Nodosilinea sp. E11: one gene and its partner. The protein of the gene in region 1 interacts with the protein of each later gene in a pairwise test. Links are inferred from orthologs where the notes say so. Each region holds a gene or a part of one and is shown on either strand. Other genes may lie near its edges.

Region 1 (7,447 bases):
TATTAAGTGGTATGGTGCCGCCACCGACATTCACGCACAGAAGGAGCTAGAGCAGGAGGCCCGTCACCTGGCTGATCACTTCAACACCATTTTAGAGAGCATCACCGATGCTTTCTTTACCCTCGATCGCCAGTGGAATTTTACCTTCCTTAACCGCAAGGGCGAACAGCTTTTGCGACGCCAGCGAACTGAGTTGCTGGGCAAATCGCTGTGGGATGAGTTTCCCGAGGCTGTTGGCACCACTTTTCAACAGCAGTTTGAGAACGCTATGAACCAGGGGCGATCGGTGGAATTCCGAGAATTTTATCTGCCCTTAAACTGCTGGTTTGAGGCGCGGGTCTATCCGTCCGAGCAAGGGTTAGCCGTATATTTTCAAGATATTAGCGATCGATTGGCTATCGAAGAGCATCTGCGCCAGGCCCAACGCCTTGAGTCGGTAGGCCAACTGACTGGCGGCATCGCCCACGACTTCAACAATCTGCTCACGGTCATTTTGGGCAACGCCGAGCTGCTCAGCGAAATGCTAGAGGCCGACTCCCGCTTACACCCTCTAGCAGAGATGATTGGCAGTGCTGCCAAACGAGGGGCCGACCTCACCCAGCGACTGCTGGCCTTTGCCCGCCGCCAGGCCCTTGAGCCCGAAGCAGTCAACGTCAACCAGTTAATTGCCCACATGGATGGGCTGCTGCGCCGCACCCTGGGCGAACACATTGAAATCGAGGTAGTGCAGGGGGCAGGCCTCTGGCCTGCTCTAGTCGACCCATCGCAGCTCGAAAGTGCCCTCCTCAATCTCTGCCTCAACGCCCGCGATGCCATGGTCCAAGGCGGTCGCCTGACGATCGAAACCGCCAATATGCACCTCAACCAAGACTACGCCAATCAGCATATGGAGGTGGTGCCTGGGCAGTACGTCATGGTGGCGGTGTCAGATACTGGCACCGGCATTGCCCCCGAGCATATGGAGCGGGTGTTTGAGCCCTTTTTCACCACCAAAGAAAAGGGCAAAGGCACCGGCCTAGGGTTGAGCATGGTCTATGGCTTCATTAAGCAGTCTGGGGGCCATATTAAGGTCTATTCAGAACTCGGCCAGGGCACCACTTTAAGAATGTATTTGCCTCGATTTTGGGGCGGAGATCAGGCAAAGCCCCAGCGACCCGGCGGGGCGGTGAGTGGTGGAGCAGAGCTAATTTTGCTAGTCGAAGACGATGATCTGGTGCGCCGTTACGCCCAAGACCAGCTAACGGAGCTTGGCTATCGGGTGCTGATCGCCGACAATGGCCTCGCCGCCCTCGCCATTCTGCGTCAGCGAGACGACATTGACCTCTTGTTTACTGATGTGGTTATGCCTGGCGGCATGAGCGGTCGCGAGCTAGCCGATCAGGCGCTACAACTGCGGCCCCAGTTGCGGGTGCTATACACCTCTGGCTATACCGAAAATGCCATCGTCCACCAGGGTCGCTTAGACCCCGGTGTGCACCTGTTGACTAAGCCCTACGGTCGAGCTGAACTCTCGCTGAAAATTCGGGCTGCCCTAGCCGCAGAGCGCCATTCATGATGCCATTCTTTTGCCGCGATCGCCTCACAGTAGCGGCAGTCGCGGCAGTAGCGGCAGTCGCGGCAGCGATCGCACCATCGCTTCAGGGCAATTTCCGCAGTAACTTAGAGGGTTGTAGCCAACGGTATGGGCAGCCTATCGTTGGGCGATGCCATCTAGAGACTGCGGCCTTAAATTTTCCATGCCCTAGGGTCAGTCAAAGAGCATTCAAAACAGTTCACTATACACTAAGGGCAAACTAAGGACGACTTGAGCATCTTAGGTAAAGCGGCTGAGCACACCCCCTGGGCTGGTGCTACCCGCCCCAAAAATTTGTGATGTGCTAGATGAGCAAGCAGAGTTGGGCAGAACCGAGCAGGCCGCAGCAGAATAGGGGCAGTGACCCCTTAGGCCGCAGATAGGGGAGCAGGGAGCGAAAAAGAATCATTGTGATGGGGAGGAGATAGAGCAGGGATGAGCGATCGCCGCCTACTAATTCTGGATGACGACCCCATGATCGGGGAAACCATTCAGCGGATTGCCGAATTTGCTGGGCTAGAGGTGCACTTTACCCCCGACCCCACCCGGTTCTTCAGCCTGCTGCACGAGTGGCAGCCCACCCACATTGCCCTCGATCTAGTCATGCCAGCCATGGATGGGTTGCAGGTGATGGCCAAGCTGGCTAAGCTGTCGTGCCGAGCCAGAATTATTATCACCAGCGGCGTAGGTAGTCGAGTACTCGACGCTGCCGGACGCTCAGCCGCCGAGCACGGCCTCGACATTGTTGGGGTGTTGGCCAAGCCCTTTTCACCGACCCAACTGCGAGACCTGTTGGTAGGTCATACCGCCAGTGCCCCTGAGCCACCCAGCGCAGCAGCAGCCCCTGATCCCCTTCAATGCCCCGAGCTCACCGTAGCCGACCTTGAGCAAGCCCTTGACCGACGGGAGTTTGTGCTGGCCTACCAACCCAAGGTACTATGCACCACTGGCGAACTGGCGGGGTTTGAGGCCCTAGTGCGGTGGGCGCATCCCACCTATGGCCTGCTGCTGCCGGGGCGCTTTATTCCGCTGGCCGAAAGCTGCGATCTGATTGATCCCCTCACAGACCAGGTGATTGATCAGGCGCTGGCCTGGTTTAGGTCATTCTGTGGCCAGACTAAGCCAAACGGGGCCAGGCTGGGGTCAGAAACCTGCGATCGCCTCGTGCTGTCGGTCAATATCTCGGCCCGTACTCTAGGTAATGGCACCCTGTTTGAACGGGTCTATGAGCAATGCCAGGCCCAAGCCCTCGACCCCACCCGGCTAATTTTTGAACTCACCGAAACCAGCGCTATGGATGACCCTGTAGCCTCCCTCGATCTACTGACTCGCCTGCGGATGATTGGCTTTCATCTGTCCATTGACGACTTCGGCACCGGCTTTTCGTCAATGTTGCAATTGGTGCGGCTACCGTTTTCAGAAATTAAGGTCGATAAATCCTTTGTCATGACGGCGATGAATTCTCAGGAGTCACGCACGGTGGTGAAATTTATTGTCGATCTGGGCCATAGTCTGGGGCTACGCTGCACCGCTGAGGGCGTCGAAGATGCTCAAACCCTAGACTACCTAACTGAAATTGGCTGCGATTTGGCCCAGGGCTACCACATCGCTCGCCCCATGGCGAGCGATGTGCTTTGGACCTGGCTCTCTTCACGCTAGGTCGGTCAATACTCAATCGAGCAGGTCGCTGGGTTACCCCGCCACTACAAAATTGACCAGCTTGCCCGGTACCACAATCACCTTTTTGATCTCTTTACCCGTCAGGTAGCGCTGGGCCGCCTCTGACTCGCGGGCATATTTTTCGAGGGCCGCTTTGTCCGAGTCGGCAGGGACCTCCAAGGTGCCGCGCGTTTTGCCCATAATCTGGATCACTAAAGTAATCTCATCCACGACCAGGGCAGTGGGGTCAAAGACGGGCCAGGGGGCACGGTGGATAGAGTCTTCGTTGCCCAGCTGGTGCCAGAGTTCATCGGCCAGATGGGGGGCAAAGGGAGCCAGCAGCAGCACCAAGGCTCGCACCCCCTCGGTATAAACTGGAGACTCTTTGGCCGCAGAATCGGTTAGCGCATTACTGAGCTTCATTAGCTCCGAGACGGCGGTGTTGAACTGGTAGTCGCCGTCGATGTCTTCGGTAATTGCCTGAATGGCAGTATGAATGGCGCGACGCAGGGTTTTCTCGTCCTTAGAGAGATCGGCGGAGTCGGGTAGGGGCGCACGGCTGTGCGCCCCTACGGTGTTGATGTATTCGGTGACCAGCCGCCACACCCGATTGAGAAAGCGGAACTGCCCCTCCACGTCAGCGTCGTCCCACTCCAGATCTTTCTCAGGGGGCGCTTTGAAGAGAATAAACATGCGGGCGGTGTCGGCCCCGTATTTGGTCAGCACCGCCTTGGGGTCAACGCCGTTGTACTTCGACTTCGACATTTTTTCGTAAAACACCTCCAGGGTATCGCCGGTGTCAGGGTCGACTGGATTCGTCGGATCAGCAACATCCTCAGGGGCGACGTATCTGCCGGTTTTTGGGTTTTTGTAGGCGGTGTTTTGCACCATGCCCTGGGTCAGCAGCCGCTGGAAGGGTTCGTCGCAGGACAGCAGACCGCGATCGCGCAGCACCTTGGTAATAAACCGCGAGTACAGCAGGTGCAAAATGGCGTGCTCAATGCCGCCCACATACTGGTCTACGGGCATCCAGCCGTTGGCCTTGATTGAGTCAAAGGCTTGCTCGGGATTCTTTGCATCGGTGTAGCGCAAAAAGTACCAGGACGAGTCAATAAACGTGTCCATGGTGTCGGTTTCGCGCCGGGCAGGGCGGTTACAAGCCGGGCAAGGCACATTTACCCAGTGCTCTAGCTGAGCCAAGGGCGACGCACCCCGCCCCGAAAACTCTACATCTTCGGGCAGGGTGACGGGTAGCTGCTCATCGGGCACGGGCACAATGCCGCACTCGGGGCAGTGCACCACCGGAATTGGCACTCCCCAGTAGCGCTGGCGGGAGATTAGCCAGTCGCGCAGGCGGTAGTTGGCCTCGCCCTGCCCCTTTTCGTTGGCTTCTAGCCAGGCGATCGCCGCTGCCACGCTCTGCCCCTCACCCTTGCCAGCCGGGGTTCCGTCCAGGGGCCCAGAGTTGACCATCACCCCTTCTCCCGCCCAGGCGGTAGTCATGGTGTCGCCATTGAGGGTGTCCCCCTCCGGCTGTACCACCACCGTCACCGGCAGATTAAACTTGCGGGCAAACTCAAAGTCGCGCTGGTCGTGGGCGGGCACCGCCATAATCGCCCCGGTGCCATAACCCATCAGCACGTAGTCGGCAATCCAGATCGGGATTTTGGCCCCGTTCACGGGGTTCACGGCGTAGCTACCGGTCCACACGCCGGTTTTTTCGCGGTCTTCGGCGGTGCGATCGATCTCGCTCTTGGCGGCGGCGGCTTTGCGGTAGTCATCTACGGCAGCGACGCGATCGGGGGCGGTCAGCTTTTCGACCAAAGGATGCTCGGGCGACAGCACCATAAAGGTAGCCCCCCACAGGGTGTCAGGCCGGGTAGTAAACACCGGCAGGGCATCGCCCGCCTCGGTGGTAAACACGACCTGAGCACCAGTCGATTTGCCAATCCAGTTGGCCTGCATGGTGCGTACCCGCTCGGGCCAGCCGGGCAGCTTGTCTAGGTCTTGCAGCAGCTCCTCAGCGTAGTCGGTAATTTTGAGGAACCACTGGCGCAGCAGTTTTTTCTCGACCAGGGCACCCGATCGCCAGGATTTACCCTCGCTATCCACCTGTTCGTTGGCCAGCACTGTCTGGTCGATAGGGTCCCAGTTGACTGCGGCCTCTTTCTGGTAGGCCAGGCCCATCGTCAACATTTGAATAAAGATCCACTGGGTCCAGCGGTAGTAGTCCGGCGCACAGGTGGCCACCTCCCGATCCCAGTCGTAGGAGAGGCCCAGCTCTTGCAGTTGCGCCCTCATCTGGTCAATGTTTTGGTAGGTCCACTGGGCGGGGTGAACACCGCGATCGATCGCCGCATTCTCGGCGGGCAACCCAAAGGCATCCCAGCCCATGGGGTGCAACACCCGGTAGCCCTGCATGCGCCGCACCCGCGCCACCACGTCGGTAATGGTGTAGTTGCGCACGTGGCCCATGTGCAGGTTTCCTGACGGGTACGGAAACATCGACAGGGCGTAGAACTTCGGCTGATCGGGGTTTTCTATGGCTTTGTCTAGCCCCTGCTCGGCCCAAACCTGCTGCCACTTCTGCTCGATCTCTGCGGGGTTGTATTTGGACTCCACCGTCCCTGGCTCCTACTGCTGCACTGCTGCGATGTTCCCCATGATAGACGGGAGTGGGAGGGGGATTGCAAAGATTAGTGGATGCTGCGATCGCAGCGTCCACTAATCTTTAATTTCATCGGCAAAGCTGGCCCGGCGCTTAAACATAAACGGCCCTGCCAGCGACCCCCACAGATGCTCATTGGTCTCCGGGTCGCGGCCCCGGTCCCAGCTGATGAACTGGTCGGCATCGATTTCAAACTCACTGTCTAAGTAGGTGAGCTTGCCATTGCGGGTGACCATACAGGCGTTGCCCGGTTCTACCGCGCCCTTAAAGCTGTGGCCGGTCCAATGAACGATCATGTTGCAGCCAGGAGTTTTCTCAAAGTGGTCGGGGGTGAGTTTGGCGAGCTGATCTAGGTCACGAGACGCACCGTAAAAGGCTTCGCCCTGGGGCAGGGTGTAGTTCTCAATTAAAATGTGGTCGCCCTGGGCGCTGAGCCGCATGCCGCGAGCCCGGTAGGGCTGGTTAATCTGAAAATCGTAGGCTTGCTCAATGTAGAAGCCTAGGCCATTTAAAGTCTCGGTGGGCAGGGGGCGCATGCAGACGCGAATGTGGGCAAACAGGGGCGGGTTGTCGAAGGCCTGTTGCTGATTACTAAAGTCTGCCGCCATCCAGCGGGCCAGGGTGTGAATATCGGTGGCGTGGGTCATGGATGGGTGTAGAAAGCGTCATGGTAAGGTTGACCCTAGTTTACAGGGTCGGCGGTGTCGCCCTGGGAGAATGCTGGCATGAAGAAGCTCCATATCGCTCTGTCTACTGAGGACATTGCCGCCTCTGTGGCCGATTATTCGGTCCGTTTGGGCTGCCATCCCGATCTGGTGGTCGAGGGAATTTATGCCCTTTGGCGGACGGACCAACTCAATCTTTCAATTCGTCAGGCGGCTGGAGTGCCACCGGGGCAGCTGCGCCACCTAGGCTGGGAGGATGACGAGGCTGAGTCATTTTCAATGGATAAAGATGTTAACGGCATTATCTGGGAGCGCTTTGCCGCCCACCACCAGGCTGATGAGATCAACGAGATCTGGCCAGAAACGAACTATCGGGTTGAAACTGGAGCGGGAGAATAACTCGCGGCGGGGCGATCGCGTTTCAACGGCGCTCTGCTCTGCAACTTTGCTTCACCCCGCGCTGATCAGCTTAGACAATGCCGAGATCTGGCTTCCACTCAATTACCCCACGGAATCTTTGCGATGACAACTAACCCCACAGCTGAGACCTTTGACCTGCGTATCGAACTGCTCGACAGCGATCCGCCGATCTGGCGACAGGTGTGCCTTCGGGGTGATGCCTCCTTGGAGGCGCTGCACCAGGTGTTGGCGGCAGCGATGGGGTGGTCTGGGGAGGCCGATCACGTCATTAAAGGGCAAGGGCAAAGTCTGAAAAATGGTGAGGAAAGAACCCTCTCTACCCTGCTTACCCAGCCCGGCGACAGCCTGATCTATACCTACGCCCCAGCCCAAGGCTGGCTGCATAAGGTTACTCTCGAATCTGTCACCCTTGAATCGATTGACTCTGCTCAAGGCGCGGTGCCCCGCTGCACCGCCGGAGAG
Region 2 (7,206 bases), 3.8 Mb from region 1 along the record:
GTTTTCCCTGACCTAAAGGTCATTAGTGAATCCACTGAATCTGTTCAACCTGACGTTAAAGGGGAGAGAATCCTAGGTCACGACAGTAGAATAGTTATTTTCGGAGATGAGCAATCTGGAAAGACAACATTTGCGAGAAAACTGTTTCTAGATGCGTATGAATCCAACTTGTTGCCAATAATTATAGAAGGCTCATTAATCAAGGGTTCTAATGCAGAAGATATGGTTAGAAGCGTAGTTTTAGATACGTATCCGAACTTGAGTTATGAGGATTATCTATCAAGCGAAGGTAGGATCTGTATTATAGATGACATCTCATCTAGCAAGCTTCGAAAGACGGCTAAAAATAAATTTATATCTATTATTAATTCTATTTTTCCAAGTAGTATCTTCTTTGCAGAAGATGCTTTTCAGTTTGCAGCTCTAGATTTGTCGAGCCTCGATGAATATAAAAAGTTTCAAATCCTTCCATTTGGAAATGTTCGTCGCGGGGCTCTTGTCGAAAAGTGGGTTGAGTTAGAACTAACAGAAGAAGCCGAAGACAGACATTTTTGGGCAAGAGTGGATGAACTGAGACTTCATGTTGATTCACTTGTTCATAAGAATATAGTGCCTGCAAAACCATTCTATATTTTAATGCTTTTGCAATCTTTTGAATTGGTAACAGTGCAAAGACTTGAGCTAACATCTTACGGGCATTGTTATCAATACTTAATTTACCAAGCATTAGAGCGTGTACACGTAAGGCCAATTGATTTTGATGCTTACCTAAATATATTATCAGAACTTGGTGGTAGACTTCTGAAATCTCCTTCAACTAGTCTTACCTTTGATGAACTCGGTTTGTTTTTTGAAAGCTATTCCAAGGATTTTTTGCCTGTTGATCAGAAAAAGATAGTTGATGACTTAATTAACTCAAGTATTCTTAGAAAAACTGATAAGGGAATTAAGTTTCGCTATCGCTACTTATTTTACTTTTTTGCGGCAAAGAATTTGGCTGACTCTCTTAGCAAAGGAGACAAAGCAAAAGACGAAATAAGACGTTTGATTGATACTATACATCTCGAAAAGTCATCCAATGTAGTCTTATTTTTGACACATCACTCCAAAGATCCGTGGATTTTGGATGAAATATTGTACTCAATTATGGATATTTTTTCAGACGAAGAGCCTGCTACATTGGAATCAAAATCCCTATCTTTTCTTCGTGAATTTATAAATGAGATACCTGAAATTATTTTGGAAAGTCGGGATTCGAGAGAAGAGCGGTTAAGAATAGACGAACAAAAAGATTTGGTCGAGCAGAGAGATGGTGAAGAACTGATTCATTCTGAGGATGAAGATCTCTCGGATTTCATAAATAAAGTTAACAAAGCTTTTCGGGCAACCGAAGTCTGTGGCCAAATGCTTCGAAATAGAATTGGCTCTTTAGAGCGAAAATCATTAGAGTCTATATATGAAGAATCGCTCCTAGTCTCATTGCGATTTCTGAATCTTCTGCTCAAATCTTCGGAATACATGCAAGAAGAAGCAATAAGAAAAATACAAAGAACTTTGGATCAATCTCCAGATATTCCAGACAAGGAAATTGCGAAGAAGGCAGAGACTTTTTATGTCACACTTAATTACATGGCTATTTTAGCAATTTTAAATAAGGCGGCTTTCTCCCTAGGTTCCTTTAAAGGTCGTGAAATCTACATAAAAGTTACTGAGGATGGAGATACGCCTGCATTAAAGTTAATACAAGAAATAATTGAATTGCAGTTTGAAAAAAGACTGGATTTCCGAAAAATTCAAAAGATTCATGATGATTTCGCCAAGAACCCAATTTGTGACCGTCTTCTTAAGCATATAGTTTTACGCCATTGTTATATGCACGATATAGGTTATAAAGATCGACAAAAACTAGCTACAACATTAAATATACCTATTCAAGTACAGCGTTCTATTTTAGCTACATCTAAAATTAGGAATGGCGCATAACGGTTTACAAGTGGGCCATGAGCAAAGTTTTGGCAGGTTAGCTCTTTTCAAATCGGGTTGCTTATGATTGTTCCTCTCGATCTTCACGAATCAAATCGGTGCTGTCAGAGAATTCGCCATAAGATTTGAAGAGTTTTGTACGCAAATCATCGATCTGAAGAACAATATCTTGAGATTGGCTAGTTAAATCATGATTTGTTATGACAGCAGTTTCAGCAGTCATGCCTAGCCAACTATTTGCGCAGATAGCTTCGATCGCACCCTCATCCCCCAGCGGCTGAAAAAGGCTGTTGAGGGTTTCCAGTAGAGCAGTTTGCTCCTCCGTAGGCAAGGCCCGAACTACCTCAATAATAGAATTGACCAGCTGAGTATTCATAGCTGCCTCAGATTTCCGTGTCTCTAGTTTACGCAATCAACCTGAGGCGGTGTCATGGAGATATGGCGGTTAAAAGATATGCAGCTGCATCGGAGGCCTAGCGGCGCTACACTAGCCACCGGGCAATTGTAGAGAACCGAGCCATGAACCAGGCCGCAGACGACACCACCGCCGCCAGAGTGCAGTCCCTCAGGGCGCAGCTCCAGGCTGCCAGCTACGCCTACTACGTACTCGATGCCCCCGACCTGCCCGACGAAGTCTACGATCGCCTCTACCGCGAGCTGCAAGACCTCGAAGCCGCTCACCCCGAGCTGATTACCCCTGACAGCCCCACCCAGCGCGTCGGCGAAAAGCCCGCCGCCCAGTTCACCTCCGTTCGCCACAACATCCCCCTCTACAGCCTAGAGAATGCCTTTGACCTAGCCGAATTTCGGGCCTGGGAAGACCGCTGGCGCAGGCAGGCCCCCGAGGTCGGCAAGGTCGAGTACGTCGCCGAACTCAAAATCGACGGCAACGCCCTGGCCCTCACCTACGAAAACGGGGTACTGGTGCGCGGCGTCACCCGAGGCGACGGTGTCTCTGGCGAAGACATCACCCCCAACGTGCGCACCATTCGCTCTATCCCCCTACGGTTGGCTATTGACAACCCGCCCCCGGTGGCTGAAGTGCGCGGCGAAGCTTTTTTGCCGCTGGATGTGTTTGAGCAGATCAATGCTGAACGTGCCGGGCGCGGTGAAGCCCTGTTTGCCAACCCCCGCAACGCCGCTGCCGGTACCCTGCGCCAGCTCGACTCTCGCATTGTTGCCGCCCGCAGGCTCGATTTTTTTGCTTACACGGTTTATTCAAGTGAGTTTGATCTGGCGCAGATGCCCTCTGCGCCAGATCAAATTACAAGCCAATGGCAGGCCCTCGAATTCCTCAAGACCCTCGGTTTTCGCGTTAACCCCAACCGTCAGCTCTGCCAGTCAGAAACCGATGTGCAGACCTACTTCAACGAGTGGGATACTAAGCGCACCCGGCTCCAGTACCTGACTGATGGCGTGGTGGTCAAGCTCAACGACTTTGCCCTTCAGCAGCGGCTGGGTTTCACCCAAAAGTTTCCCCGCTGGGCCGTGGCGCTGAAGTACCCCGCCGAGGAAGTGCCCACTGTGCTTGAAACCGTCAGCTTTCAGGTAGGCCGTACCGGAGCCGTCACCCCCGTGGCCGAGTTGCGCCCGGTACCGCTGGCGGGCACCACCGTCGCCCGTGCCACCCTGCACAACGCCGATCGCTTGGCCGAGCTGGATATTCACCAGGGTGACACCATCATCGTGCGCAAGGCTGGGGAGATCATCCCTGAAGTGGTGCGGGTGTTGAGGGAACTGCGACCTGAGAACGCAATCAAAGTCACCATGCCCACCCACTGCCCCCAGTGCCGCAGCGCCCTGGTCAGACCCGACGATGGCGCAGTCACCCGCTGCATCAATAGCTCCTGTCCGGCGATCGTGCAGGGGGCGATCATTCACTGGGCCAGGCGCGATGCCCTCGACATTGAGGGCCTGGGCGAAAAGTGGGTAAAGCAGCTGGTGGAGCAGGGGCTGGTGCAGTCGGTGGCCGACCTCTATGGGCTGACGGTGGAGAACCTGCTGCCACTCGATCGCATGGGGCAGAAGTCGGCGCAGAATTTGGTGAATGCGATCGCCGCCTCCACTGCCCGCCCCTGGGCCTCGGTGCTCTACGCGCTCGGCATTCGCCACGTGGGTACTGTCAACGCCAAGACCCTAGCCCAGCGCTTTCCTACAGTAGAGGCTCTGGCCGCTGCCAGCCCCGACGAGATTGAATCCGTCCACACGATTGGCCCTGAGATTGCCCAGGCCGTGGCCCAGTGGTTTGCCGTACCCGCCAACCAAACGCTGATCGATCGCCTGCGGCAAGCGGGCCTGCAACTTGCCGCCAGCCCTGCCGACCAGACCCAAGCCGCCGCTGGTCTCCTGGTGGGTAAAACCTTTGTGCTCACCGGTACCTTGCCCACCCTTACTCGCCCTGAGGCCAGTGCCATCATTGAGGCGGCGGGCGGCAAAGTGACTAGCAGCGTCAGCAAAGCCACGGACTATCTGGTCGCTGGCGAAAAAGCGGGATCCAAGCTTGCCAAGGCTGAGGGGCTGGGCATTGCCATTCTCAGCGAGGCCGATCTGCTGGCCCTGGTGGCAGTGGTCTAGGGCAAGAGTCGTGATCTCTATGGCTTCGATTTAGCACCTGGGCTCTGGCCTGTGTTTTTGTAGCGGCATCCCCACCGAGATCCTTTCAGTTTGGAAATCCCCCCCGCAGACTTAGGCTGGTCTATGGCGATTAATTGCCGAGATCTCTTTCTTTCAGCATAAATTTTGCCGTTGTTTCGCCCTCGCAAATGTGCTGATAATGTTATGGAGTTCTAAGATTGGTCAGAGGTACCCTTTAGGGAGATTGGGAAAGCGATTGACGGTTGCTTTTAGTCACCTGCCGATCTCCTTTATCCTGCTTAAAAAGGAGAAAAAGGGCCTATTTTAGAGGATCTAAGGGGAAATTCAGCATAAATTTCATTTTTATTCCCAAAAATAGGATCCTTAAAGTGCCTCTTTAAACTATTTGGCCTATTTTAATCTGAGATCGTCTGTAGTGATTGAAACAGAGTGCTACGGAGAGTGCTACTGAATGGACGAACAATCGATTTTGGATTCGACGAAGCCCTCTGGTAAGCTCTCGCTGATACCCTACATGTTTTTGGCAGCCGCCAATTCAGCAGAGCGGTCGATTGATGAAGTTGTTTTAGATGCTCTGGGTGCCATTCGCCAGTACCTAGGCATGGAGGTGGCCTTTGTCTCTGAGTTTGCGGAGGGCCGACGCTGGTTTCGCTATGTGGATTCGGGGCTGGAGACCTCAATTATCAATGTGGGCGACTCAAACCCGCTGGAGGAGAGCTATTGCCAGCGCGTGGTCGATGGTCGGCTGCCCGAGCTGATTCAAGATGCCACCACCGTTCCAGCGGCGTTAGAGCTGGCGGTCACCACCGATCTGCCGGTAGGGGCTCATCTCAGCGTGCCTATTCGCCTTGACAATGGCCAGGTCTACGGCACCTTCTGCTGCTTTAGTACCCGGCCAGACCTGAGTTTGGGCGATCGCGACCTGGCCATTATGCACCTGTTTGCTGAGTTTGCCTCCCGCCAAATTGCCCGCGACCTCACGGCCAACGTAGACCGGCGAGAAATGATCGAGCGGGTCACGGCCATGCTAGAGGCAGAGTTGTTTTCTGTGGTCTATCAGCCCATCGTTGACCTAGAGAAAAACAGAATCATTGGCTTTGAGGCGCTGACCCGGTTTTGGGATCAGCCCATTCGCAGCCCAGATACCTGGTTTGCCGAGGCCGCTCAGGTCGGCTTTGGCGAACAGATGGAGATCGCGGCGATCGCCAAAGCCCTGGTGGCCCTCGATCGCATCCCCGAAGCGATCTACATTTCACTCAACGTATCGCCTGAAACTATTCTCAATGGTGCGATTCATCGGGCGCTGGAAAATGTGCCGCTCCGTCGGCTGGTGCTCGAAGTGACCGAGCACGTGGCGATTCCTGACTATTCACAGTTTGATGAATGCTTGGCTTCCCTGCGCGATCGCGGCATTCGCCTGGCAGTTGACGATGCTGGGGCAGGCTACGCCAGTTTTCTGCATATTCTTCAGCTCAACCCCGACATCATTAAGCTCGACATTAGCCTGATTCGCCATATCGATACTGACCCTACTCGGCGGGCGCTAACGGCGGCCCTGGTGGGCTTTGCCCGCGAAACCGGCAGCAGTATTGTCGCTGAGGGGGTAGAAACCCAGGCCGAGTTAAACGTCCTGCAACAGCTTCGGGTCAACAAAGCTCAGGGCTATCTGCTGGGCAACCCGCTACCCCTTGACGAAGCCGCTGGGCTGTTTTAGTTGCTCTGGCCCCTCCCGCTTAGGCCGGGTTGAAATCGTCTGGCCAGATCGCAGTCACCGACTCACCGTGTATTCTATAGTGTCAGTCTGATCCGAGACACCCGCCCGTAACCCCAGGCAGTTACCTAAGGAGACAGCGTATGTGTGGCATTGTGGGATATATCGGCACCCGGCCCGCCGCCGACATCTTAATGGATGGCCTGCGTAAGCTCGAATATCGCGGCTATGACTCGGCTGGCCTGGCCACCGTGTACGAAGACGACCTGCACTGTGTGCGGGCCAAGGGCAAACTGCAAAACCTGCAAGACAAGCTCGACGGCCAAGACAACCCCGCCCGTCTGGGCATTGGCCACACCCGCTGGGCCACCCACGGCAAACCCGAAGAGTACAACGCCCACCCCCACCGCGATGCCACCGGTCGCCTGGCCGTGGTGCAAAACGGCATCATCGAGAACTACCGCGAGCTGCGCGAAACCCTCAAAGCCCAGGGCGTACAGTTTGCCTCCGACACCGACACCGAAGTGGTGCCCCACTTAATTGCTGTCTACCTGGGGCAGGTGAGTGAAGCGACTGCCCAGGGGCGATCGCGCCTGCTAGAGGCCACCCGTCTGGCCGCCCAAGACCTGCAAGGGGCCTTTGCCCTCGCCATTGTCTCCGCCGATTTTCCTGACGAGTTGGTGGTGGTGCGCCAGCAGGCCCCGCTGGTGATTGGTTTTGGCCAGGGCGAGTTTTTCTGCGCCAGCGACACTCCGGCGATCGTGCCCTACACCCGCGCCGTGCTGCCGATGGAAAATGGCGAACTGGCCAGCCTGACGCCCCTGGGGGTAGAGGTGTACAACTTTGCGGGCGATCGCCAGCGCAAGCACCCGATCACCCTCAACTGGAACCCGATCATGGTGGAGAAGCAGGGGTTC

Evidence for each region.
Region 2: the proteins of leuS (region 1) and ligA interact in binary tests that used the Escherichia coli proteins (3 or more experiments, as listed by UniProt). The link is inferred for Nodosilinea sp. E11 from one-to-one orthologs.

What each region holds. Positions count from the first base shown.
Region 1 is NZ_CP136520.1:4,630,418-4,637,864, reverse strand. Bases 3,061-6,205 are described here. They hold leuS (leucine--tRNA ligase), read right to left. Parts: upstream 5,855-6,205; coding sequence 3,266-5,854; downstream 3,061-3,265. Other genes in these bases: RRF56_RS22905 (chromophore lyase CpcT/CpeT), read right to left, coding at 5,957-6,205; RRF56_RS22915 (EAL domain-containing response regulator), read left to right, coding at 3,061-3,232. Also shown: RRF56_RS22920 (PAS domain S-box protein), read left to right, coding at 1-1,555; more of RRF56_RS22915, read left to right, coding at 2,009-3,060; more of RRF56_RS22905, read right to left, coding at 6,206-6,547; RRF56_RS22900 (hypothetical protein), read left to right, coding at 6,626-6,964; RRF56_RS22895 (plasmid pRiA4b ORF-3 family protein), read left to right, coding at 7,088-7,447.
Region 2 is NZ_CP136520.1:799,134-806,339, reverse strand. What follows is about bases 2,126-5,029. They hold ligA (NAD-dependent DNA ligase LigA), read left to right. Parts: upstream 2,126-2,502; coding sequence 2,503-4,557; downstream 4,558-5,029. Other genes in these bases: RRF56_RS06005 (hypothetical protein), read right to left, coding at 2,126-2,359. Also shown: RRF56_RS06010 (hypothetical protein), read left to right, coding at 1-1,983; more of RRF56_RS06005, read right to left, coding at 2,045-2,125; RRF56_RS05995 (EAL domain-containing protein), read left to right, coding at 5,030-6,292; glmS (glutamine--fructose-6-phosphate transaminase (isomerizing)), read left to right, coding at 6,433-7,206. UniProt on the Escherichia coli protein: DNA ligase that catalyzes the formation of phosphodiester linkages between 5'-phosphoryl and 3'-hydroxyl groups in double-stranded DNA using NAD as a coenzyme and as the energy source for the reaction.